3 regions of the Halomonas sp. 5021 genome follow, and region 2 is predicted to be linked to each of the others. Evidence: predicted binding sites of a transcription regulator. Region 2 holds the regulator's gene; each other region holds the start of a gene.
The links. Region 2 encodes LexA, which represses DNA repair genes until DNA is damaged. Its sites were predicted from a motif close to TACTGTNTANNTANACAGTA; they were not measured.

Region 1 (2,275 bases), on a different contig from region 2:
TGGGTGCCCACCAGGCGCGCAGCTGGCCCTGAGCGACCTTGAGGTCGGCCCAAAGGGGGTAATAAGGGTGGGGCACAAAGTCTCGAATAGCGTTGTCGCGGCGCACGATCAAGCCCAGCACCGGGGTTTGTACGCGGCCTACGGAAAGCACGCCGTCGTGGCCTGCCTGGCGGCCCGTAAGCGTCCAGGCGCGGGTCAGGTTGATGCCGTAGAGCCAGTCAGCACGGGCGCGTGCCTGGGCCGCCTGGAACAGTGGCTGGTACTCGGCGTTGGGTCGCAGGCTGGCAAGGGCGCGGCTGACGGCGGGCCTATTGAGGTCGCTGATCAGCAGCCGTTGTACCGGGCCGCGGTACTTCATGTAGTCGATCACTTCCTGTACCAGCAATTGACCTTCGCGATCCGGGTCACCGGCGTGAACGACCTCGCTTGCCTGTTTAATCAGCTTGCGTATCACCGCCAGTTGCCCGCGCGCTTTTGAGCGCGGCATCAATTTCCACTGCTGCGGCACAATGGGTAGCCGATCCAATCGCCATTGTTTATCGGCAGGGTCGTAGGCCTCCGGGGCTGCCTGTTCCAGGAGGTGTCCCAGGCACCAGGTAACCGTGGTATCGCCGCAGTGAATGGCGCCGTCCTGTCGTTTTCCGCTTCCGGGAAGTGCATCGGCAATTGCCCGGGCAAGGCTGGGTTTTTCGGCGATAATCAAGCGCATGCGGGAGATGCCTTAAATTGTGTAACGTATGAATATGGTAACAGACACCACACACGTAAGCGCATAGCAGGGGTTGTCGAGAAAATGATGTTCAGTAATTATGCGTATAGCTTTTGTATAATTTGATAGGATTGCGTAAGCTGCTTATCAGATGCTCAACGAGGCGACTTAAATGCGAGATCGCGGCAGAACACGACGTTTGATGGGGTTGGGGGCACGCACTGGCGGGGCGCTACTCAAGACACGCCTGGGTGGCCAGGCAGACTGGCGGGCTCTGGGCGAGGCGCTATTTGAGGGACTATCCGAGCTGAAAGGCCCGGCCATGAAGCTGGCGCAGATCATGTCCCAGTGGGATGACCTCTTGCCGCCGGACCTGGCCGAGGAGCTGTCGCGCCTTCAACGCCAGGCGGAGCCGATGCCCTGGCCGCGCATACGCGAGGCGCTGGTGATGCAGTACGGCGAGCTGGATTCGCACTTTCGGGACATCGAAGAGCGGCCCTTCGCCAGCGCTTCCATGGGGCAGGTGCACAAGGCGGTCACCCATGCCGGCGAAACAGTGGTGCTAAAGGTGCAGTACCCCGGGCTTGCCGACGTGCTGGAAAGCGATCTCAAGCAGGTAAAGCGTATCATGGGATTGGGCCGCTGGTTCAAGGTGCCCCAGGCGCGCCTGGATGCGCTGTTTGAAGAGCTGGCAGCGGGGCTACGCGACGAGCTTGATTATCGCGCCGAGGCCGATGCCATGGCCCGTTACCGCGAACGCTACCAGGCCGATAGCCGCTTGGTGATACCCGAGCCGCTTTTTGAGCTTTCCGGCCAACATGTGCTGGCGATGCGTTTTGTGGGTGGTACACCGCTGCGCGATCTGGAAAGCGCTGACGATGACACCCGCCAGAAAATCGCCGTGGCGTTGGCGGACTGGATCACCGAGGAATTGTTTACCTACGGCGAGCTGCACGCCGACCCGCATGCGGGTAATTTTGCGGCCGATGATCAAGGCCGGTTGGTGATATACGACTTTGGCGCGGTGATTCCAGTGCCCGAGACCCGCTTGAAAGCGATGATGCAACTCCTCAACGCGACCCTTGCCCATGATCCGATGGCAATGGATGAAGCGCTGATGCAAATGGGGGGCCGCCAGGGGCAGGGCGCCCCCTTATCGCTTTATCGCGAGTCCGCCGAGTGCGTGGCGCCGCTGTTTAGCCCCGGTGAACAGGACTTCAGCGATGTGCGCGTCCATCGCCGCCTGCGCGAACTGACGCCCAAGGTATGGGGGGCCATGGACCGTCTGCAGCCCCCCGCCGATACGCTGCTACTTTCACGCGCCCTCAATGGCCATTACTGGAACCTGGTGCGCTTACAGGCAAGGCTTGATATGCACTCGCGGACGGCCCCCCTGCTTGAATGGGCCCGAGTGGCTTAATCGAGACGCTTCATCCAGAACACCATTGATTTGTGGCTTTCTTCATTTTCGCCGATATCTTTCCAGGCGAAAGTGGTGGCGAGTTCTGGGTGGCGTTGGTAACCCTGGGCATTCCAGAAGTCATGCAGCGGACGATAATTGGATGG
Region 2 (2,275 bases):
ATGCATCAGATTAATAAAGCCTAGAAAGTAATTGGTTAACTATACGGGATGGGGCGGGCGGCTAACAATCACTGCCATTAAGGGCGGTGATTGCGAGCGCTTCATTCGGTACACTAGACGTTTGTTTAATGCCAGCGGACGGCCCGATCATCGTCGCCCGGCAAACCGTGAAGAGTAATGACTATGTCGCATTTTTATCGTTTGGTGGTGTCCTGCCCGGACCAGGTGGGGATCGTCGCGAAGGTATCGAGTTTTATCGCGGACCAGGGAGGGTCGATTACCGAGGCCAGCCAGCATTCCGATCTGGAAACCGGGCGTTTTTTCATGCGCTACGAAATATTGGCGGATTCGCTGGGTATGTCGGCAGAGGCATTACGTTCAGCCTTCGAGCCGGTGGCGGAGCGGTTTGACATGGACTGGGCGCTGGTCGATACCCGGAAACGGCAGCGGGTTGTCCTGATGGTTTCGCGAGAATCCCATTGCCTTGTCGATTTGCTTTACCGCTGGCAGGTGGGTGAGCTGGACTGCGATATCGTGGGTGTGATTTCCAACCATGACGACATGCGTTCGTTAACGGAATGGTACGGAATACCGTATCACCATGTGCCGGTGGATCCGGCAGACAAGACTGCGGCCTTTGAGCAGGTGCAGGCGCATATTGATGATGCCCGGGCCGACAGTATCGTGCTGGCTCGCTACATGCAGATATTACCGCCAGCGTTGTGTGAACGATATGCGGGGCAGGTCATTAATATCCACCACAGTTTTCTGCCGTCTTTTGCTGGCGCCAAACCCTATCACCAAGCCTACCAGCGTGGCGTCAAGTTGATAGGGGCTACCTGCCATTACGTGACTCAGGAGTTGGATGCAGGGCCCATCATCGAGCAGGACATTCACCGGGTCAGCCACTGTCATACGCCGACCGATCTGGTACGTTTTGGCCGCGATGTTGAAAAAGCCGTCCTCGCGCGCGGTCTTCGCTGGCATCTGGAAGACCGCGTGCTGGTGCATGGCAACAAGACCATCGTGTTCAGCTAGCCGAGCGCCTGGCCATTGCCACCGCGAATAACGCCGACCCCAACCCCTTCGATATCAAGTGGTTGGGTGCGTAGGTCGATATGGATAGGGTCGAAGTCGGGGTTTTCAGCGATCAGGGTGACGTGATTCCCGTCGCGTTTGAAACGCTTGACGGTGACTTCGTCTTCCAGCCGGGCGACGACAATCTGGCCATCCCGAACGCGCTGGGTGCGGTGGACGGCGAGAAGGTCGCCTTCGAGGATGCCGACGTTCTGCATCGACAGCCCGCGAACGCGCAACAGATAATCTGCTCTGGGCGTGAAGTAGTCGGCGGGCAGCGGGCAGTAGCGATCAATATGCTCAGCGGCCAGGATAGGGCTACCCGCCGCGACTTCGCCAATGATAGGCAGGCCGTTGGCAGGGTCTGCACCTGAGGCTGGCAGCACGTCTGGCGTTTCCTGGTGTTCCTGGTTGGGCAGGCGTATGCCGCGCGACGTATTGCGAATGATGCGAATGACGCCTTTACGCTCAAGTGCGCGTAAGTGTTCTTCTGCCGCATTGGGTGAACGGAACCCCAGTGCCTTGGCTATTTCAGCCCGGGTGGGCGGATAGCCGAGCTCAGCCATGGTCTTGACAATAAAGTCGAACACGTTTTGTTGACGAACAGTTAATGGCCGCGACATACCAGCCTCCAGATTGAATAAGTGAGCAAGACTGCGTTCCTGTTTACCTATCAGTATGTAGTCAACAGTCAGTATGTAGTTAACAGTATGTGGTTAAGTATACAGCATGTTCTCCTGTCCAGTATATAATGGGGGTAAGGCAGCTAACAAATTGATGTATATGAAGATGCAAAGCGGCGTTGGATAAGGGTTGGGTGTTCAGGTATACGTTGAGAGGTAACAAACGATAACGTAGTATCCTGGTTTGTTTAAAACATCCGTTTTTTATGGCCCGCTTTTTGGCCCGTCTTATGGAGAGCAGCATGGCTCAATCGGATACGGTGACCCGCATTCTGGATACTGCTGAAGTGCTTTTTGCAGAGCGCGGCTTTGCCGAAACCTCTTTACGCAACATCACCAGCAAGGCTCGGGTCAATCTTGCTGCGGTGAACTATCACTTCGGATCCAAGAAGGCGCTCATCCAGGCGGTGTTTGCTCGCTACCTGGATCCGTTTTCCCAACGTTTTCATGGCGCTCTGGACGAACTCGAAGCGCGCTACGAGGGTCGTGACATCCCCCTTGAAGTGCTCCTCGAA
Region 3 (2,275 bases), on a different contig from region 2:
ACCGCCTGGCGGGCTTTTTCTGCCCAGTCGCGCTTGCCTAAGATGCCTTCCTCACCTTCTATCAATAGCACCGGTGCCTGGATGTCGGCCAGTAGCGCTAACACCTGGGAAGGTGTAAAGCGTACCAGCGATGGCTTCAACAAGCGGCTGTCGGTGCGCATCTGCACGTGTCCGTCGGCCGTTACGTCGGCATTGCGCTCCACCAGCGGCGTGGCGGTGATGGTGTCTAACGGTGTAACGCCACCGGCCACTCGAGCCGCCACCGCGGTGGCCAGATCAGGATAACGCGGCGCCCGGGAAATGGGCCGCCTATGCGCCATTAACCCCTTGCGCAGTTGGCTTGTCGTGTCACCAGAGGGCGTATTGAGCGCACCCAAGCCATCCAGCAGCGTCATGAACTCAATGCGCTCCGGCACGGCGGCAGCCAATAGGCAGGCCACCGCGGCGCCCATGGAGTGGGCGAGCAATGCCACTCGCTCAATGGCCAAATCGTCCATGGCATCAAGCACGTCGTGGCAATAATCCCACAGCGCATAATCCTCGCCCGCCGCCGCATGTGCTGAATGCCCGTGACCACGAAAATCGATAGCCACAATGCGAATATCCAGTGCTTCCACCAGCAACGGCGCTAACCGTGAAAAACTCGCCGCGTTATCGAGCCAGCCGTGGAGCGCCAGCCAAGTAGGGGCCGCATCACGCCCCCAGCTCAGCGCCGCCAGACGACCTTGGGCGAGGTAAAGGGAATGAGGATAACGCGTTGCAGTGGGTTGAGACATTATGAACCTATCCTAAGCAAACCAACCGCCCCAGGCGGCAAGATGACGGCATAAAGCACAAACGGTACCATGCCAAACACCGATGTCTGTACAAAATTACGGGCGCTCGCCAACGTCCATCTTTTTCCTGCTAATGAGGCTTTTATGAAACCCCACCGTGACACCCGAACACGCAACTGGGTCTTTTTTATCGCCGTGACCAGCGCCATTGTGGTGGGCCTCTGGCTGGCAAGATAAACCTTCACGAAGGTTCCTAAAGACGGCCAGCCCTTGCAATTTTCTCCTCATGGCCGAATACTGTATATAAATACATATACTGCCAGTGAGGAGGCTGACCATGACGCAGCCGTTATCGCCTATCGCGCCAGCCGTGCCGTTAACGCATCAGTCGCTGCCCTTTCCTCCCCTACATGGCCGCGCTGGGTTTAGCGGCTTCCCCTCCCCCGCCCAGGATTACGAACCGCGCACGCTGGATCTCAACGTGCGCCTGATCAAGAACCCCACCCACACGTTTTACCTGACCGCCACCGGTGACAGCATGGAGGGTTGGGGGATTTTCGATCGCGACCTGCTGGTGGTTGACCGCAGCCTCTCGCCCCGTCTGGGGCATATTCTGGTGGCCATGTTCGACGACGAACTTCTGATCAAGCGCTACGCGCTCTATCGCGGCACGCCGCATTTGTGCTCCGCTCACCCCCATTACCCACCGCTGCCCCTGAAAGACAGCGAGTGTCAGGTATGGGGGGTGGTTCGGGCGGTCATTCACGAATACCTGCGGTGATGTAACGGTCATGATCGGTCTTGTCGACGCCAACAATTTTTACGTCAGCTGCGAACGCGTCTTCCAGCCTCATCTGGAAGGCAAAGCCGTTGGTGTGATGTCCAACAACGATGGCTGCGTGATTGCCCGCTCCGCGGAAATGAAAGCGATGGACATTCCCATGGGCACTCCCGCCTTCAAACTGGAAGGGCTACGCCAGCGCGGCGAGATTCATCTGCTGTCATCCAACTATGAGCTGTATGGCGACATGTCGGCACGGCTCGCCCAACTGCTGCACGACGCTTGCCCCGACATCGCCCCCTACTCCATCGATGAAATGTTTATCTATCTGGAGGGCATGAGCAAGCACCAGTGCCAGGCTCTGGGTGAGCGCCTACATCGGGACATACATCGTTGCCTTGGATTACCGGTATGCATCGGTCTGGCACCGACCCACACCCTGGCCAAGCTCGCCAATCATGCGGCCAAGAAGCAGCCACACTACCAGGGCGTTTGCCTGCTTGGCGGGAATGATGCCAACACCACAGCCTTGCTAAAGCAAACGCCGGTCAGCGAAGTATGGGGCGTGGGCAGGCGGCTTGCCGAACGGCTTGCCATTAGCGGCATCCATAGCGCCTGGGCGTTACGCGAGTGCGATAAAAAACAGCTGCGCAAACGCTTTTCCGTGGTGCTGGCACGCACTGCCCTGGAACTGCGTGGCACCCCCTGCCTGGAAATG

Region 1: a site for LexA is predicted at 821-840, ahead of R3F64_RS01895 (DNA topoisomerase III). Genes of this name have one in related genera too.
Region 3: a site for LexA is predicted at 1,072-1,091, ahead of R3F64_RS10515 (LexA family protein). Genes of this name have one in related genera too.

The regions. Positions count from the first base shown of each region.
Region 1 is NZ_JAXOVU010000001.1:372,640-374,914, forward strand. It holds gene R3F64_RS01895 (DNA topoisomerase III) at 1-709, opposite strand, end outside; gene R3F64_RS01900 (ABC1 kinase family protein) at 882-2,129, shown strand; gene R3F64_RS01905 (GNAT family N-acetyltransferase) at 2,126-2,275, opposite strand, start outside.
Region 2 is NZ_JAXOVU010000006.1:188,525-190,799, forward strand. It holds gene purU (formyltetrahydrofolate deformylase) at 184-1,038, shown strand; gene lexA (transcriptional repressor LexA) at 1,035-1,700, opposite strand; gene R3F64_RS11980 (TetR/AcrR family transcriptional regulator) at 2,003-2,275, shown strand, end outside.
Region 3 is NZ_JAXOVU010000005.1:132,001-134,275, reverse strand. It holds gene R3F64_RS10520 (alpha/beta fold hydrolase) at 1-776, opposite strand, end outside; gene R3F64_RS10515 (LexA family protein) at 1,114-1,557, shown strand; gene R3F64_RS10510 (Y-family DNA polymerase) at 1,568-2,275, shown strand, end outside.